One region of the Arthrobacter sp. TMT4-20 genome, then DNA from elsewhere that is predicted to be linked to it. Evidence: riboswitches for the same ligand, from Rfam matches in the RefSeq annotation. Region 1 holds a riboswitch; the other holds the start of a gene.

What was found. A riboswitch is a leader RNA that binds a small molecule or an ion and turns the genes downstream of it on or off. The one in region 1 is predicted to bind cyclic di-AMP.
Region 2: it holds a riboswitch for cyclic di-AMP, as region 1 does, so the genes downstream of both, ACX80Z_RS14190 (M23 family metallopeptidase) here and ACX80Z_RS12400 (M23 family metallopeptidase) in region 1, are expected to answer to the same signal.

The regions. Positions count from the first base shown of each region.
Region 1 covers NZ_JBTNDW010000012.1:39,322-46,809, reverse strand. The annotation lists gene ACX80Z_RS12415 (FecCD family ABC transporter permease) at 1-1,005, shown strand, start outside; gene ACX80Z_RS12410 (ABC transporter ATP-binding protein) at 1,007-1,894, shown strand; gene ACX80Z_RS12405 (siderophore-interacting protein) at 1,891-3,027, shown strand; cyclic di-AMP (ydaO/yuaA leader) riboswitch at 3,133-3,316, shown strand; gene ACX80Z_RS12400 (M23 family metallopeptidase) at 3,378-4,016, shown strand; gene ACX80Z_RS12395 (diacylglycerol/lipid kinase family protein) at 4,044-5,006, opposite strand; gene ACX80Z_RS12390 (SGNH/GDSL hydrolase family protein) at 5,115-5,885, shown strand; gene ACX80Z_RS12385 (MarR family winged helix-turn-helix transcriptional regulator) at 5,944-6,441, shown strand; gene ACX80Z_RS12380 (glucose-1-phosphate adenylyltransferase family protein) at 6,438-7,488, shown strand, end outside.
Region 2 covers NZ_JBTNDW010000017.1:20,759-28,246, forward strand. The annotation lists gene ACX80Z_RS14160 (molybdopterin molybdotransferase MoeA) at 1-25, opposite strand, end outside; gene ACX80Z_RS14165 (DUF6457 domain-containing protein) at 37-333, opposite strand; gene mobA (molybdenum cofactor guanylyltransferase) at 348-974, opposite strand; gene ACX80Z_RS14175 (HNH endonuclease) at 971-1,471, opposite strand; gene ACX80Z_RS14180 (NlpC/P60 family protein) at 1,706-2,569, opposite strand; gene ACX80Z_RS14185 (NlpC/P60 family protein) at 2,599-3,432, opposite strand; cyclic di-AMP (ydaO/yuaA leader) riboswitch at 3,438-3,601, opposite strand; gene ACX80Z_RS14190 (M23 family metallopeptidase) at 3,727-4,527, opposite strand; cyclic di-AMP (ydaO/yuaA leader) riboswitch at 4,530-4,703, opposite strand; gene ACX80Z_RS14195 (metal-dependent transcriptional regulator) at 4,842-5,549, opposite strand; gene serC (phosphoserine transaminase) at 5,798-6,925, shown strand; gene ACX80Z_RS14205 (MFS transporter) at 6,973-7,488, opposite strand, start outside.

The sequences.
Region 1 (7,488 bases):
GGCGGTCGACGCCGGCAAGCAGCCCAGCGCCGCCTGGTGATCGGTATCCTCGCGGGGATCACCGCCGTCCTGTTCGCGGTCTCCGTCCTGCTCGGCACCTATACCGTGACCATCCCGGACTTCTTCAGGATCCTCGGCGGCGCCGATATCCCCGGCGCTACGTTCATCGTGATGGAAAACAAGCTTCCCCGCGCGGTGATCGCGGTCCTTATCGGAGTGGCCTTCGGCCTGGCGGGCACCATTTTCCAGACCATGCTCCGGAACCCGCTGGCCAGCCCCGACATCATTGGGATCAGCTACGGAGCCAGTGCCTCCGCCGTGGCAGCAATAGTGCTGTTCGGGGCGGCGGGCGTTGCGGTCTCCCTTTCCGCCCTGATCGGTGCCCTCGCCGTCGCGGCAGCGATCTACCTGCTCTCCCGCCGCGGCTCGGCGGCCGGGTACCGGCTGATCCTGGTGGGAATTGGCTTCGCCGCGGTGCTGCACGCGGTGGTCAGTTTCCTGCTCACCCGCACCGATATCCGCACCGCATCGGACACCCTGGTCTGGCTCAACGGCTCCCTGAATTCCAGCAACTGGGACCGCGCCACGATCCTCATCCTCGCCCTGCTGCTGCTGATCCCCGCGGCGGCCGTCCTGTCCCGGGGGCTGCGCGGACTGGAACTCGGCGACGATACCGCCGCCAGTCTCGGCATCCGGGTCGAACCATCGCGGCTAGCTCTGATCACCGTCGGAGTGGCCCTGGCTGCCGTTGCCACCGCCGCCGCCGGGCCGGTGGCGTTCGTCGCCTTCCTCGCCGGCCCGATCGCGCGCCGCCTCGTGAAGGGCGCCGTGTCTCTCACCGCGGCCGGACTGGTGGGCGCGGTGATAGTTCTCGCCGCAGACTTCGTGGCAGCCAACATGATTCCCGGTGTGTCACTTCCGGTCGGCGTAGTAACAGGCGTCCTCGGCGCCCCGTTCCTGCTGTGGCTGCTCGTGACCGCCAACAGGACAGGACAGGGAGGCTGAAATGGCTCTGACAGCCAGCGAGCTGACACTCGCATACGACGACCGCAAAGTGGTCCAGGACCTCACCGTCGAGCTGCCGGCCGGCAAGGTCACGGTGATCGTCGGTGCCAACGCCTGCGGCAAGTCCACCCTGCTGCGCGGCCTGGCCCGCCTGCTGAAGCCATCGGCCGGCGTCGTCAACCTCGACGGCAAGGACATCCACTCGCTGTCCACCCGCACCGTCGCGCGGATCCTCGGGCTGCTCCCGCAAACACCGGTAGCCCCGGACGGGATCACCGTCGCCGACCTGGTGGGTCGCGGCCGCTACCCGCACCAGGGCTGGTTCCGGCAGTGGACCAACGACGACGACGTCGCCGTCGCCTCCGCCCTCCAAGCCACCGACACCCTTGAGCTCGCTGACCGCTTTGTCGATGAACTGTCCGGTGGGCAGCGGCAGCGGGTCTGGATCGCGATGGCCCTGGCCCAGCAAACCGACATCCTGCTGCTGGATGAACCCACCACCTTCCTCGACGTCACCCACCAGGTGGAAGTACTGGATCTGATCACCGACCTGAACCGGCGCGACGGCACCACGGTGGCCATCGTGCTCCACGACCTGAACCTCGCCGCACGCTACGCCGATCACCTCATCGCCATGAAGGACGGCCAGATCGCCGCGCAGGGCAGTCCCGCCAAGGTGGTGACTGAGGAGACCGTCACCTCGGTTTTCGGTCTGCAATGCCGCGTCATCCCGGACCCCGTATCCGGCACACCCATGGTGGTGCCGGTCGGCCGGCACCACTCAGGCGACGGAGCTACTCAGTCGTCACCCGAAACGTCCACCGGGCAGGGGTTCCTGCCTAACCCGCAGGACACGCTGTCCGCGCACCACCTGGAGGCAGCAACATGACCGAAGTCAGCAATCGCACGGCCCGACGGAGCGAGCGCGCATCCCAGCGCACCGATGGAACCGTTTCGGCGGTATCAGCCTTCGACGTCGTCGTCACCCGGGTGCAGCGCCTCAGCGACAACTTCCAACGCATCACCTTCGGCGGGTCCTGCCTGAGGGACTTCGGGGTGCAGGGGCCAACGCTCGACCTGCGGATCAAAGTCATGATCCCCGCCACCCGCGACGACGATGCCCCCCGCGTGAACATGCGGGAGCTCCTCGAGTCACCGCCCGAGGGCTCGGGCTGGTATCAGCGGTGGCTCGCGATGGACCCCGCCGAGCGCGGCGCCATGCGCACCTACACCGTCAGGGCGGCCCGGTGCGATGGCGACCAGCCAGAGATCGACGTCGACTTCGTGATGCACTTCGATGCTGAGGGGAACGGGGGGCCGGCGTCGCTGTGGGCCGCCGCCGCCACCCCCGGCGATCGGATCTGGCTGATCGGCCCGAACGTCCACGCCGCCACCTGCACCACCGCCGGCTCCTACGGCGGGATCGAGTGGCGTCCGGGGCTCGCCCAGCAGGTCCTCCTCGCTGGCGACGAGACAGCTGTCCCCGCCATCAGCGCCATTCTGGAGTCCCTCCCCGCCGACGTCGGCGGGCACGCCTTCCTTGAAGTGCCGGACCACGCAGACTTCCAGGCTGTGTCCACCACCTCAGCGGTGGAAATCATCTGGCTCGCCCGGGGGGAACGCCCCCACGGTGAACTGCTGGACGCGGCGGTCCGGGATACGGTTCGGGTGCCCGGCTGGGTGTCGCTGGCCGCGCCGTTCGCCGTCGGAGTCGATGCCAGCTCCCGCGCCGGGCTGACCCTCGCCGCCGCTGCCGCAGCCACAGCAGGCCCCGAGCCGGAAGAAGTGAACATTGACGAAACGATCCTGTGGGAAACCCCGCAGCGGCTGAACGCGTCAACGCTGAATTCCTCGCTGAACCCGGACCGGCCCTCCGGTGCGCTCCCGTTCTATGCCTGGATCGCGGGCGAGGCCGCGGTGGTCCGTGGGCTGCGGCGTTATCTGGTGCGCGACGTCGGGATTGACCGCAAGCAGGTGGCCTTCATGGGGTATTGGCGCAGGGGCCGATCCGAACTTGGCTAGTCGCCACGCCGTGATCTGTGTAACGAAATTATAACTTCTCGGCTAAGCGCCCTATTCTTATAGGGAGCCATCCGCATCATTGTGGCTCCCGGACTGCACGCCTAACCCTGTCAGCAGCCGGCCCCCAATTCACCGTGGCAGGGGTGGAGGACCCATCTTCGGCAGTTTTCTGCCTTGGGGTGCAGCCCTTCGCAAACCACTCTTCCGCTCACTGGAAGAGCAGCAGTGGGCCGAGTCAACTCTTGCTCGAATCCGACAGCTAACTTCACCGGCGTTGCAGAGAGGCTCCTGTTTTGCTCCAGCCGGTCACGTCCGGGCGCCGCCGCGCGTCCGCCCCGCCTAAGTCCACCTTGAAATCCAACCGCCGGTCAGCTGTGCTGGCCGTGGGAGTCCTCGCCGCAGCGGCGGGCCTCGTTCTCACCGCAGCCTTTCCCTCGCCGGAGGCTTCCCCCTCGGCAGCCCCTACCGCCGGAACCGGCCCCGCCGTAGCCGCACCGGTTACTGCTGACGCTGAAGCAGACATTGATTTCAGCAGGGAGTCCCCGCTCGCGACGGCCGCAACCCCGAAGGCCAAAACCACTGTCCTGTCCAGCGACGCGGCGGCGTTCACCACCCCGATCAAGGGTGCCGAAATTGCTTCGTCGTTCGGCTACCGGGTGAACCCGATGGGCGGGTACGGCGACGAGCTGCACACCGGGACCGACTACGCAGGGGCTTGCGGTACGCCGGTCCTCGCATCACGCGCGGGCACCGTGGTGGAATCCGGGTGGCATGCCTATGGTGGTGGCCAGCGGATCGTGGTGGACCACGGCGGGGGCCTCCAAACCTCGTACAACCATCTCAGTGTGCTCGGCGTGACCGTGGGTCAGAAAGTGGGCAAAGCCGAGGGCCTGGGCGCCGTCGGCAGCACCGGCAACTCCACCGGATGCCACCTCCACTTCGAGCTACTGGTCGACGGCGAAAAAGTCGATCCCCAGACCCGGCTCTAGCCCCGGCCCGGACCCGGCCCTCGCGGCTTAGGGCTCCGGGTGGGTGACGACTGCTGGATCCTTCTTGCCGTAAGGCATCCGCAGCCGCAACGAATTAGCGTCCACGCGCAGGGCCATGTGGGTGCCCTTGCCGAGGGGGTCGCCGTCGAGCTGGATTTCCTGCGGCTCGTCGAGCTGGATCTCGGCTTCCTTGCACTGGAAGTACTCGAGGGACGGGTCCTTGCCCTTTCCGCGGGCAAACAGCTTACCCACGACGCCGAACCAGCCGAGCCGGCCGGTGGGCGCCACGGTCATGATGTCCAGCAGGCCGTCGTCAATCTTGGCGCCGGGGAAAATCTCCAGCCCGCCCATGATCTTGCCGCAGTTGCCGCCCATCACGCTGCGCAGCCGACGCTCGATGACCTCGCCGCCGTCCAGTGTGATCCGGGTGCGTGCAGGCTTGCCGCTCAGGTTCCGGATGCCGGCGTCGACGTAGGCCAGCCAGCCCACCTTGTCTTTGAGGTCATCACGGGTGTCAGCCATGATCGACGCGTCAAACCCCAGCCCCGCCATCACCAGGAACACGTGCGAGTCCTGGGCGCGGTCAACCGTGACATGAACGACGTCAACGTTGCGTTCGGTGCCGAACAGGGCTGCCTTGGCGGCCTCCTCCGGATCGTCGACGGCGATGTCCAGGTTCCGGGCCAGCAGGTTGCCGGTGCCGAGCGGGATCAGCCCCAGTGCGACGCCGGTGCCGTTGACGACCTCGGCCACGCAGCGGACCGTTCCGTCACCGCCAGCGGCGATCACCACGTCCACGCCGGCATCGACGGCTTCCTGTGCCTGGCCACGGCCGGGGTCATCAACCGATGTCTCCAGGTACAGCACCTCGTCCCACCCCTCGGCAGCGCAGAGCTCCGAAACGATCGCACGAATATCAGCCCCGGTGTTCTTGACCGGGTTGATGATCAACGCGGCGCGCTTGGTCCGAGTGTCGGAGGGCTGGGTCATGATGTCCTTCTCAGGTTGTGGGGAGGGGAGCGGGGGTGCGCTGCAAAAAGTTATCAGTCTGCTTGCAATGCCACCTTATCGCGCGGCGGGAGCAGGTAGCCTCTTCTAGTGGAATTCTCTCAACGATATGTGGCCCTCGGTGATTCGTTTACGGAAGGCGTCGGCGACTGGCATGAAGTCAGCCCCAATGGGGTGCGGGGGTGGGCTGACCGGGTGGCCGAGCAACTGATCCTTGCCGACAGCTCCTGGGGATACGCGAATCTCGCCGTCCGCGGCAAGAAAGTGCGCCAGGTTCTCGACGAACAGGTTGACCGGGCACTGGCCCTGCAGCCCACGCTGATCACCATCTACGCGGGTGGCAACGACATTCTGCGGCCGCGGATCGACATTGACGCCCTGATGGCCGCCTACGACGACGGCGTGGCCCGCCTTGCAAGCTCGGGCGCCGCCGTGGTGCTGTTTACCGGTTTTGATTCGGTGGGGTCGGCGGTGTTCGGCAAGACCCGCGGGCGGACGGCCATCTATAACGAACTGGTCCGTGAAATTGCTGACCGGCACCACGCCGACGTGGTGGACTACTGGCGGTTCAGGGAGTTCCAGAATTGGGGCTATTGGGACACTGACCGGATGCACATGTCCGCCGCCGGACACACCCTCATGGCCAGGCGGGTGCTCGAAGTGTTGCGGGCCTCCCACGAGATCGACCTGCCCGAGCTGGAGGCCGCGCCGGCGTCGTCGCGGATAGATCAGCTACGAGCGGACGCCCAGTGGGCGCGCGACTATCTGTCGCCGTGGGTGGGGCGGCGCCTGCGCGGCGTGTCTTCGGGGGATGTGCTGACGGCCAAGTACCCGGAGCTCACCCGCCCGGCGTGGGCCTAGGGTCCCAGCCGGCCCGCGGGGCACCGCTGGCGAACGGTGTCTGTGCCAGAATGGCGGGATGAGTGGTGTCCGATGGCTGAATCCCGAGGAGCGGCAAGCCTGGCTTGCGCTCTACGCCGTCACCACCATGCTCCCTGGCACGCTGGACGCCCACCTGTTCCGGCAGGCCAAGATCACGCTGTTCGATTATCACGTCCTGGCGATGCTTTCCGAGACTGATGACCTCACCCTCGCGATGAGTGAACTTGCTGCCCGGTCGAATGCGTCACTGTCCCGCCTGAGCCATGTGGTGAAGAAACTTGAGCAGCGCGGCTGGGTGTCCCGGTGCCCCAGCGCCAGCGATGGTCGGGTCACCACCGCCCGGATCACCGAGGACGGGCTGACGAATCTGCAGTTACTGGCCCGCGAGCATGTTGACCATGTACGGGAATCGGTCTTCGACGCGTTGACCGACGACGACGTCCGCGACCTGGAGCGGATTGGCAAGAAGATCCTGGCCCGCCTCGACAGTACCCACTGGATCCTGAATCAACCCACACCTGGAGTGCAACCATGAACCGACCGTCCGTCCTTGCGATCGTTCTCGCAGGCGGTTCGGGTGGACGGTTGGGGCCGCTGACGGATAAGCGTGCCAAACCGGCGCTGCCCGTCGCCGGCTCCTACCGCCTGATCGACATCCCCCTCTCCAACCTGCATCACAGCGGCTTCTCGGATGTGTGGATGGTGCAGCAGTACCAGCCGAACTCGCTCAACGACCATCTGGCCAATGGCCGGCCGTGGGATCTGGACCGCACCAACGGCGGGCTGCGTGTCCTGCCGCCGTTTGAGGGCAGGGAAGGGGAGGGCTTCGCGGACGGAAACGCCGATAGCCTGTTCCGGCAGGCAGCGTTTATCCGCGAGTTCGACCCCGATCTGGTGCTGCTTCTGAGCGCCGATCACCTGTACCAGCTGGACTTCCGCGATGTCGTCCAAACCCATCTGGAGGCCAAAGCCGCCGCGACAATCGTGACCACACACTTCGACGGCGACGCCTCCAACCACGGTGTGGTCGAGGTGTCCGGCGGCGCCGTCACCGGCTTCGAGTACAAGCCCGACAAGCCCAAGACCACCCTGGTGGCCACCGAAGTCTTCCTATTCGATGCCGCGCACCTGCTCGACACCCTGGAACTGCTGGAGAAGGAAGAGGGCGGCCTCGACGACTACGGCGACCAGCTGCTGCCCCACCTGGTGCAGCATTCAACCGTGGTGGAACACCGCCTTGAAGGGTATTGGCTCGATCTTGGTACCCCCGAGAACTACCACCGGGCGCACATGGAACTGCTTGATGGCGAGGGTCTGGCGTTCGACCACCCGGCCTGGCCCATCCTCACCAGCAGCTCCCAGCGACTGCCCGGGTTTGTCGGGAAAGGTGCGGTCGTGGCCGACTCGCTGTTGGCGCCGGGCAGCCGCGTCCTCGGCGAAGTCAGCCACAGCGTGATTGGGTCGGACACGGTGGTGGAGGCGGGCGCCGTCGTCGTCGATTCGATCCTGCTGAACGGGGTCACCGTTCCCTCCGGGGCCCGGATTGTGCGGTCCATTGTTGACTCCGGTGCCACGCTCGACG
Region 2 (7,488 bases), on a different contig from region 1:
TTTCGCTCACTGGGGATTCACTCATGGGGGATTCGCTCACTGGGCCTCCGCCGTTGGTGGGGTGGCCGCGTCTTCGGTGGGACACTGGCGACGGGCAGCCTCAATCGCTGACTCCATGGCTACCGCCTCGGTAGCCTGCTGGCTGGCCACGGCAAGGCCAGCGGCATAGCCAGCGATGAAGGTGGTCAGCGGCGCTGCCGGGCGGACTATCGAGTGGGCTGCGTCCCCCGCGAGGGAAAGGATGGCATCGATATCGATGGTGGTGCCCTGAAGCTCGAAGGCCTCAATGAGTTGGGCACTCCATTCCTGAAGGATCTGATCCTGTTTTTTCATCGCTGCTCCTGAATCTAGGTCGGTGCTGTGCCTGAGACACCGAGGGATTGAGCGTCAGCCCAGGTGTCGACGTCGGCGGTACTGCCCGGCCGAACGTCAATTGCTCTCCATTGCACCCTAGCAAGGAGTGCCTTCATCGATAGATTCTGGGCCCCTCCGGAGGCGTGGATCTCCTGCACCGCTAACCGCAGGTCAGCAAAACGGTAGAGGGCGGCCAGCGGCTGGTCCCGGCCGCCGTCGTGCGCCATCGCCGAGGAATCCGGACGATCGACCGCCGCTTTCAGGAGCGAAGGAATCGCCTCCGCGATGCGCGGCATGTCGCACGCCAGCACCAGCAGCCACGGTGTCGAGTCGTCCTGTAAATGGTCGACGGCGGCAGCCAGCGCCGCGGCCGGCCCGCCGAACGGTGGCGACTCGCGGACAAACTCGCGCGACACCGGTTGAGCCCGGAAGGTTGCACCGTCGACGTCGTCTGGCCCGACGACGACGATCCGTCGTGCAGCTGCCGCGGCCTGACAGGTCAGGTCAAGCAGGCTTTGCCCGTTGTGCTCGAGATGGGCCTTGGGTGTACCTCCCAGGCGTGAGGATCTGCCACCCGAGAGCACTACGGCATTGAAGGCAACGGGTACCTGAGCGCTCAAGCGGCGCTCTCCGACCGGAGGAAGGCGCTCCACTGCGGGGCTGGCTTCTCGATCTCACGGAAGTGGTGGGATGGACCTCGGGGTGGTTGTGGGGTGACCCCCAGCTGCCACCCCAGAGAGGCGAGCGTCTTGTCACCTTTGTCGTTGTTGCACCTGAGGCAGCAGGCTACGAGGTTTTCCCAGCTGGAGTCCCCGCCGCGGGAGCGTGGATACACGTGATCGATGGTGGAGGCGCTTTTGCCGCAGTAGGCGCACAGATGGTTGTCGCGGCGCAGCACACCCCTGCGGGTGACCACGAGACTTTGCCGGTAGGGGATTTTCACGTACCGGTTCAGCAGGATGACCGAGGGGCGCCCGAGAATCTCATTGGGTCCGATGACCGGTTCCTCCCCTTCCGCGACGACGCTGGCTTTGCCGGCCAGCACAAGGACCAGCGCCCGGCGGAAGGTCACTACCGCCAGCGGCTCATATCCAGCATTCAGAACGAGAGTGCGCATGCACATTCCTCTTTGCCGATCAGGCCTCTACCCCTATCGCCGGGGTCGCAGGCCGAAATCCTGACTCCTTTTGAGTAAGGGTAGTTCGGCTGACGCTCGGTTAGCTAATTTTGATGGAGCTGGTCCACGCGTGTCGTCGCGGACCGATCGCCTTGACAGTCCGGGCGGCTGCCAGACGCACAAAAAGACCCGGAGGAAATTCCTCCGGGTCTTTTGTCGTAATGCGGGGTGTTCTTAGCCGCCGACGCGGATGAAGACTGGGCCCGAACCAAGATCGGCTGGAGCGACGACGGTCTGGTTGCCGTTGAACCCGCCGTGGACTGCCTGGCCGCCACCGATGTACACAGCGATGTGGGCCACTCCGGCTCCGCCATCTGTGTAGTAGATGAGGTCACCTGGGATGGCTTCGCCGGCGCTGACCGTGCGTCCGAGGGACAGGTACCCGGCTGGCCAGCCGTGGAAGTTGATCCCTGCTGCTGCCAGGGCGTTGCTCACCAGACGGGTGCAGTCCTGGGTGACTCCCAGCTGAGCCTGTGCTGCGGCCGCGATTGTTGCTGCCTTCCCTGAGGATGCGGCTGGGGCTTTCTGCGCGACGGGGGCCTCGGCTGCCGGAGCGGCCTGTGCTGGAGTGGTCCGGACGGGCGCTTCCGGCTCGACGTTCACTGCAGGTGTTACGGTAACCGGCTCTACGGTTTCGGGCTCAGCGGCCGGGGCCACGGCCGGAGCCTCTTCGATCTCCACAACGGTCTCAGCCTGAACAGTGACTGCTGGGGCTTCGACGACTGCTGGGGCTGCTACGGCTTTGACCGGGGTGCGGTTGAACGCAATGTCGGCGTCTGCGGGAGCTTCGACGGCGGCTGGAGCGGCCTGGATCTCCAGCGCGGAGGTCAGGGTGGTCCGTTCGGCTGATTCGAGGGAGAGCTCAGCAGCGTTGGCCGATACCCCACCGGTCAGGACAAGGCCTGATGCTGCGGCGATTACAGCTGCCTGACGGCCCATGCCGCCAGCGTTCTCGGTTACTGCTTTGGCCAGAGCCGAGAAGTTGGTGTTGTGGCGCTTATCGGCACGGTGACGTGCAATAGCTGTGCGAGTTGTCATTTTTGCGTTCTCCAGGGTTCGGTGTGGTCTTAGCTAACGCGGACGAAGCTAGCGCCGGGGAGGTCGGAAAGGGAATGGAGGTCGGTGTTCATGCCGTTCAGGCCACCGCTGATGACTTGGCCGTTTCCGACGTAGATGGCTACGTGGCCGGCGGTGATTACCAGGTCGCCCGCCGCTGGAGAGCCAACAACTGATCCGAAGGCGAAGAAATCGCCAGGCGCAATGTCGCCAACGGACTTGCCGACGGAGCGAAGTGCCTTCTCAACCATGGCGGTGCAGTCCTGCCCGACACCGATCTGGGAGTAGGCGGATCCGACCAGACCAGCGGCGATGTTACCGGAAGGGGCAGCCTTGGGGGCTGGCTTTTCGGCTGCGGGCGTCTGGGCTGGCGCAGCTGGTGCGACTACTGCTTCTGCTGCGGGCGCCTCAACTGGCGCTGCCTCGACTGGCGCTGCTTCCTGCACGGCGGGCTCTGCCACCATTTCGGCTACCGGCTCAGCGGCGGGTGTTATTGGCTCGATGACGTCGGCCTGCACCTCGACGACTGGAGCAGCTACGGCGGCGGGCGTCGCCGACACGGCTGCACGCTCGAAGGTGATCTCGGCGGTGGCGGGAGCGCTTACGGCGTCAGCCGTAGCAGCAATCGAGATCAGGGGGGTGGAGAGCTGAACGACACGCTCGGACTCACCGAACCCGTGGGCTGGCAGTCCGGCGGTCAGGACGAGCCCTGACGCTGCGACGATGACTGCTGCCTGGCGGCCGACGGAACCAGCGTTCGAGGAGACGGCGCTTGAGATGGCTGTCAGGGGGCTGGTGTGCGTACGGGCGGCCCTGTGGCGGCCCAGAGAAGAGCTAGTTGACACGTTCGATTGCCTCTCCCAATTGCCTGCGAGGTGAGCTGTCGGATTCGGATGGGAGTCACCCGGCCCTCTGATTCCCAGTGGAATCAGACGACTTAACCCCAAGGATTTCTTGCGAAATCCACTAATTGGTTCCCCCGCCTCTGCCATGCGAATTGTGCGAACGGAACCTCAGGCAGTGGCAGAGCTAGGCGATCTGCTCGAGGGTGCCAAACCTATTAGAATTTGGCACGAGATCGACGGTACATGAGATTGACCGCAATGTCACATTCCGGTCACGAAACGGTGTGTCCTTGGTTACAGCCAGCCCATGGGGTCCACGGCCTGACCGTCAACCATCACTTCAAAATGCAGGTGGCAGCCGGTGGATGCACCGGTACTACCGCTCTGGGCGACGACCTCACCGCGGTCCACTGACTGCCCCTCCTGGACATTGCTGGACGAGAGATGGTTGTACGTGGATTCGAGCCCGTTGCCGTGATCGATGACCACGCGGTTTCCACCGCCATAGGGGTGCCAGCTGGCAAAGGTGACAGTGCCGGACGCTGCCGCGAACACTTCAGTGCCGCACGAGCTGCTGAAGTCCTGACCTGAGTGGAGTTCCCCACCCAGGCCGGTAATCGGGCTGACCCGGTAACCGAACGGGGACGTGACAATCAGCTTGTCCATGGGAGCTGACAGGGAGCCGCGGGCCGCTGCAGGTACAGCCGCTGAGTCTGCAGCGGTCATGATCTCGCTGAGCTTGGCGTCTGCGTCGAAGGTGCTCTGCAATGCGGTGCGGCTGAAGTCGACCAGCGCCGCGTCGGGAACGCTGATTTCCCGGGGCGCAACAGTCGCCTGCACGGTGGGCGCAACGGTTACGGCGGCCGCATTGTCGTCCTGCGGGGCCGTCCCCGCGGTGGTGGGTAGCGTAACGGTCAGCACCAGCCCGGACGCGGCGGCGGCGATGGCGAATTTTTGGCTCATCCCGGTGAGCGAAAAGTCGCCCCTGACCCGGGTTGCTCGTCGTCGTCGTTCGAGTCGTTGCGCGTCCCGAGGACGCACGGCAGGTACTGGGGCGCCGGCACGGCGGCGTCCCGAAGCATGGTGCTTCGACAAAGGGTCCCTTTCGTATATGCCTGCGAAGTTAGCTGTCGGATTCGAGTTCGGGAAGAAACTCGGCCCTGACCGGTCCGCCGAAGCAGCACCGCGTCCGGACTTCACCCCAAGGCGGCTTATCAGCCGCCGTCTGATGGGTCCTCCGCCCCTGTCACGGGTCTCAGCATCCAAATCCGCTGACAGGGTTAGGCGTGCGGTTTAGATAACGCTGATGTATCAACGTCAGCTTTCCATCATCCACGACCATAAGCAAAAGAGATACGTTCGTTATCTTTTCCTGTGGATAATTTGCGGCAATATTGTGCCGTGGAGGTTTAGAGAGCCGGCCCGGCGACCGACACGAACACGTGTGCGGCGACCTCCGGCGGGAGCTCCAGCGCGCCCTCGATACCCTCGACCCTGACCGACACATAGTCGCCGGCCGCCTGCACGCCGATGACCGTTCCGGGCCGCAACCCACCCTCATCGAGTTGGGAGAGCAGTTCCGGGTCCACCTGAATGGGCTCGGCCAACCGGATAAGGGTAATCACTGACCCCTGAGGATTGGCGCCGATCACCGACAGGAGGCTGCGGACACCGTCGGTGAAGCCTTGGGTTGGCGGGCCGCCCAGGGCCTCAAGCCCCGGAATAGGGTTGCCGTATGGAGACTCGGTGGGCTTTCCCAGCAGCTCGTACAACCGCTGTTCAACCCGCTCGCTCATCACGTGCTCCCAGCGGCAGGCCTCTTCGTGGACATAAGCCCAATCCAGGCCAATCACGTCGGAGAGGAGACGTTCGGCGAGGCGGTGCTTGCGCATCACCCCGATGGCGCGACGGCGGCCAAGGTCAGTGAATTCGAGGTGGCGATCGCCCGAGACGATCACCAGCCCGTCGCGCTCCATCCGGCCGATGGTCTGGGAGACGGTGGGACCGGAATGACGGAGCCGTTCAGCGATCCGGGCGCGGAGGGCAACAATGTTTTCCTCCTCCAGTTCCAGGATGGTCCGCAGATACATCTCAGTGGTATCGATGAGGTCCGTCATGCGGTTCAGCTCCTAGGCACTGGTGCGGGATGGAACAGCGGGCAGCTTTCGCGGTGGGAGCGCGGCACATATCGCCAGCGCCGAACACAAGTTCTACGCTCACCAAGGTTAACCCATTTACCGGAGGCCGCGGCAATCAGCGGCAACCGGGTGCCCGGTCGGGGCATGTTCACAAATGCCGCCGGGGCCGGGTAGTGCGGCAGAATGTATCCCGTCTTGTGTCGCACGCTTACCCCCTTGGAGAGACCATGAGCATTTCCCCGGACCAATTGATCCCCGCTGGCCTCCTTCCCGCCGACGGGCGTTTCGGAGCAGGCCCGTCGAAGGTGCGCGACGAGCAGATGGAGGCCCTCGCGCAGGCCGGACGGACCCTGCTTGGCACGTCCCACCGTCAGGCGCCGGTGCGCAACCTTGTCGGTTCGGTCCGGGAAGGCCTGAGCCAGCTGTTCAACGCGCCGGCCGGCTACGAGGTGGTGCTGGGCGTTGGTGGGTCAACAGCGTTCTGGGATGTGGCATCCTTCGGGCTGGTGCAGGACAAGGCCCAGCACCTGTCGTTCGGGGAATTCGGGGCGAAGTTCGCTTCCGCCACCAACAAGGCGCCCTTCCTCCAGGCATCCTCGGTGATCACCTCGGCCCCGGGGACGCGCCCCACCCCTGAAGCGGAAACAGGCGTGGACGTCTACGCCTGGCCGCAGAACGAGACCTCCACCGGTGTGGCAGCACCGGTGCACCGGGTCGACGGCGCCGCACCGGATGCCTTGGTCCTCATCGACGCGACGTCGGCCGCCGGCGGTCTGGACGTGGATGTCAGTGGGTCCGATGTCTACTATTTCGCTCCCCAGAAAAACTTCGCGTCCGACGGCGGCCTGTGGCTTGGCCTGTTCTCGCCGGCCGCGCTGGAGCGCGCAGCCCGGATCGCGGCGACCGACCGCTGGATCCCTGATTTCCTGAACCTCCAGACGGCCATCGACAACTCTTTACTCAACCAGACCTACAACACCCCGTCCCTGGCCACCCTGGTGACTCTCAACGCCCAGGTCGAATGGTTGAACCAGAGCGGCGGTCTCGAGTTCGCTGCGGCCCGCACCGCGGAGTCCGCGGGGCGGGTCTACCAGTGGGCGGAAGCGTCCGACGTCGCCACCCCCTTCGTCACCCGCGCCGAGGACCGCTCCAATGTCATTACGACCATCGACTTCGACGACTCCGTTGACGCTGCGTCACTCGCGAAGGTGTTGCGCGCCAACGGCATTGTCGACGTCGAGCCGTACCGGAAGCTGGGCCGGAACCAGCTGCGCATCGCGACGTTCGTCTCGATTGAACCGGACGATATTTCAGCCCTGCTGGCCTGCATCGACTTCGTGATCGGCGGACGCTAGCCCTCCGCCGCCCCTAAGATCCCAAAAGCCTGTGGCTGGACCGGATCTTAGGGATCGGTGAGAGGTTTGCCGAAGTCAGTTTCAATCCGCAGCCGACGCCGCGGGGCCGGATCGTAGCGAAGCCGTAGATGGTGGGCCCGCCAGGCCCAGATCATTCCCGCCAGCGCCGCAATGATGCCGGCCGCTGCGGCGACGGCGAGGCTCCACCGTGGACCAAAAGTGTTGGAGACCAGGCCGACGATTGGTGCGCCGAGCGGTGTGCCGCCGAGGAAAATGGCGAAATACAGCGCCATGACCCTGCCGCGCATCACCTGCTCGGTGGTGGTCTGGACGTACGCATTGGCACTGGTCATGAGTGTCAGCGCGAACAGGCCCACCGGGATCAGGGTGAGACCGAACAGCCAGACCGTGGGCGCCAGCGCTGCTGCGGCACAGGCGACCCCGAAAGCTGCTGCCGCCCCGTAAATGAACCGTAGCCTCGGTTTGCTGCGGCGGGCCGAGAGCAGAGCGCCCGCTACCGAGCCGACGGCCATCACCGATGACAGCACGCCGAACACTCCGGC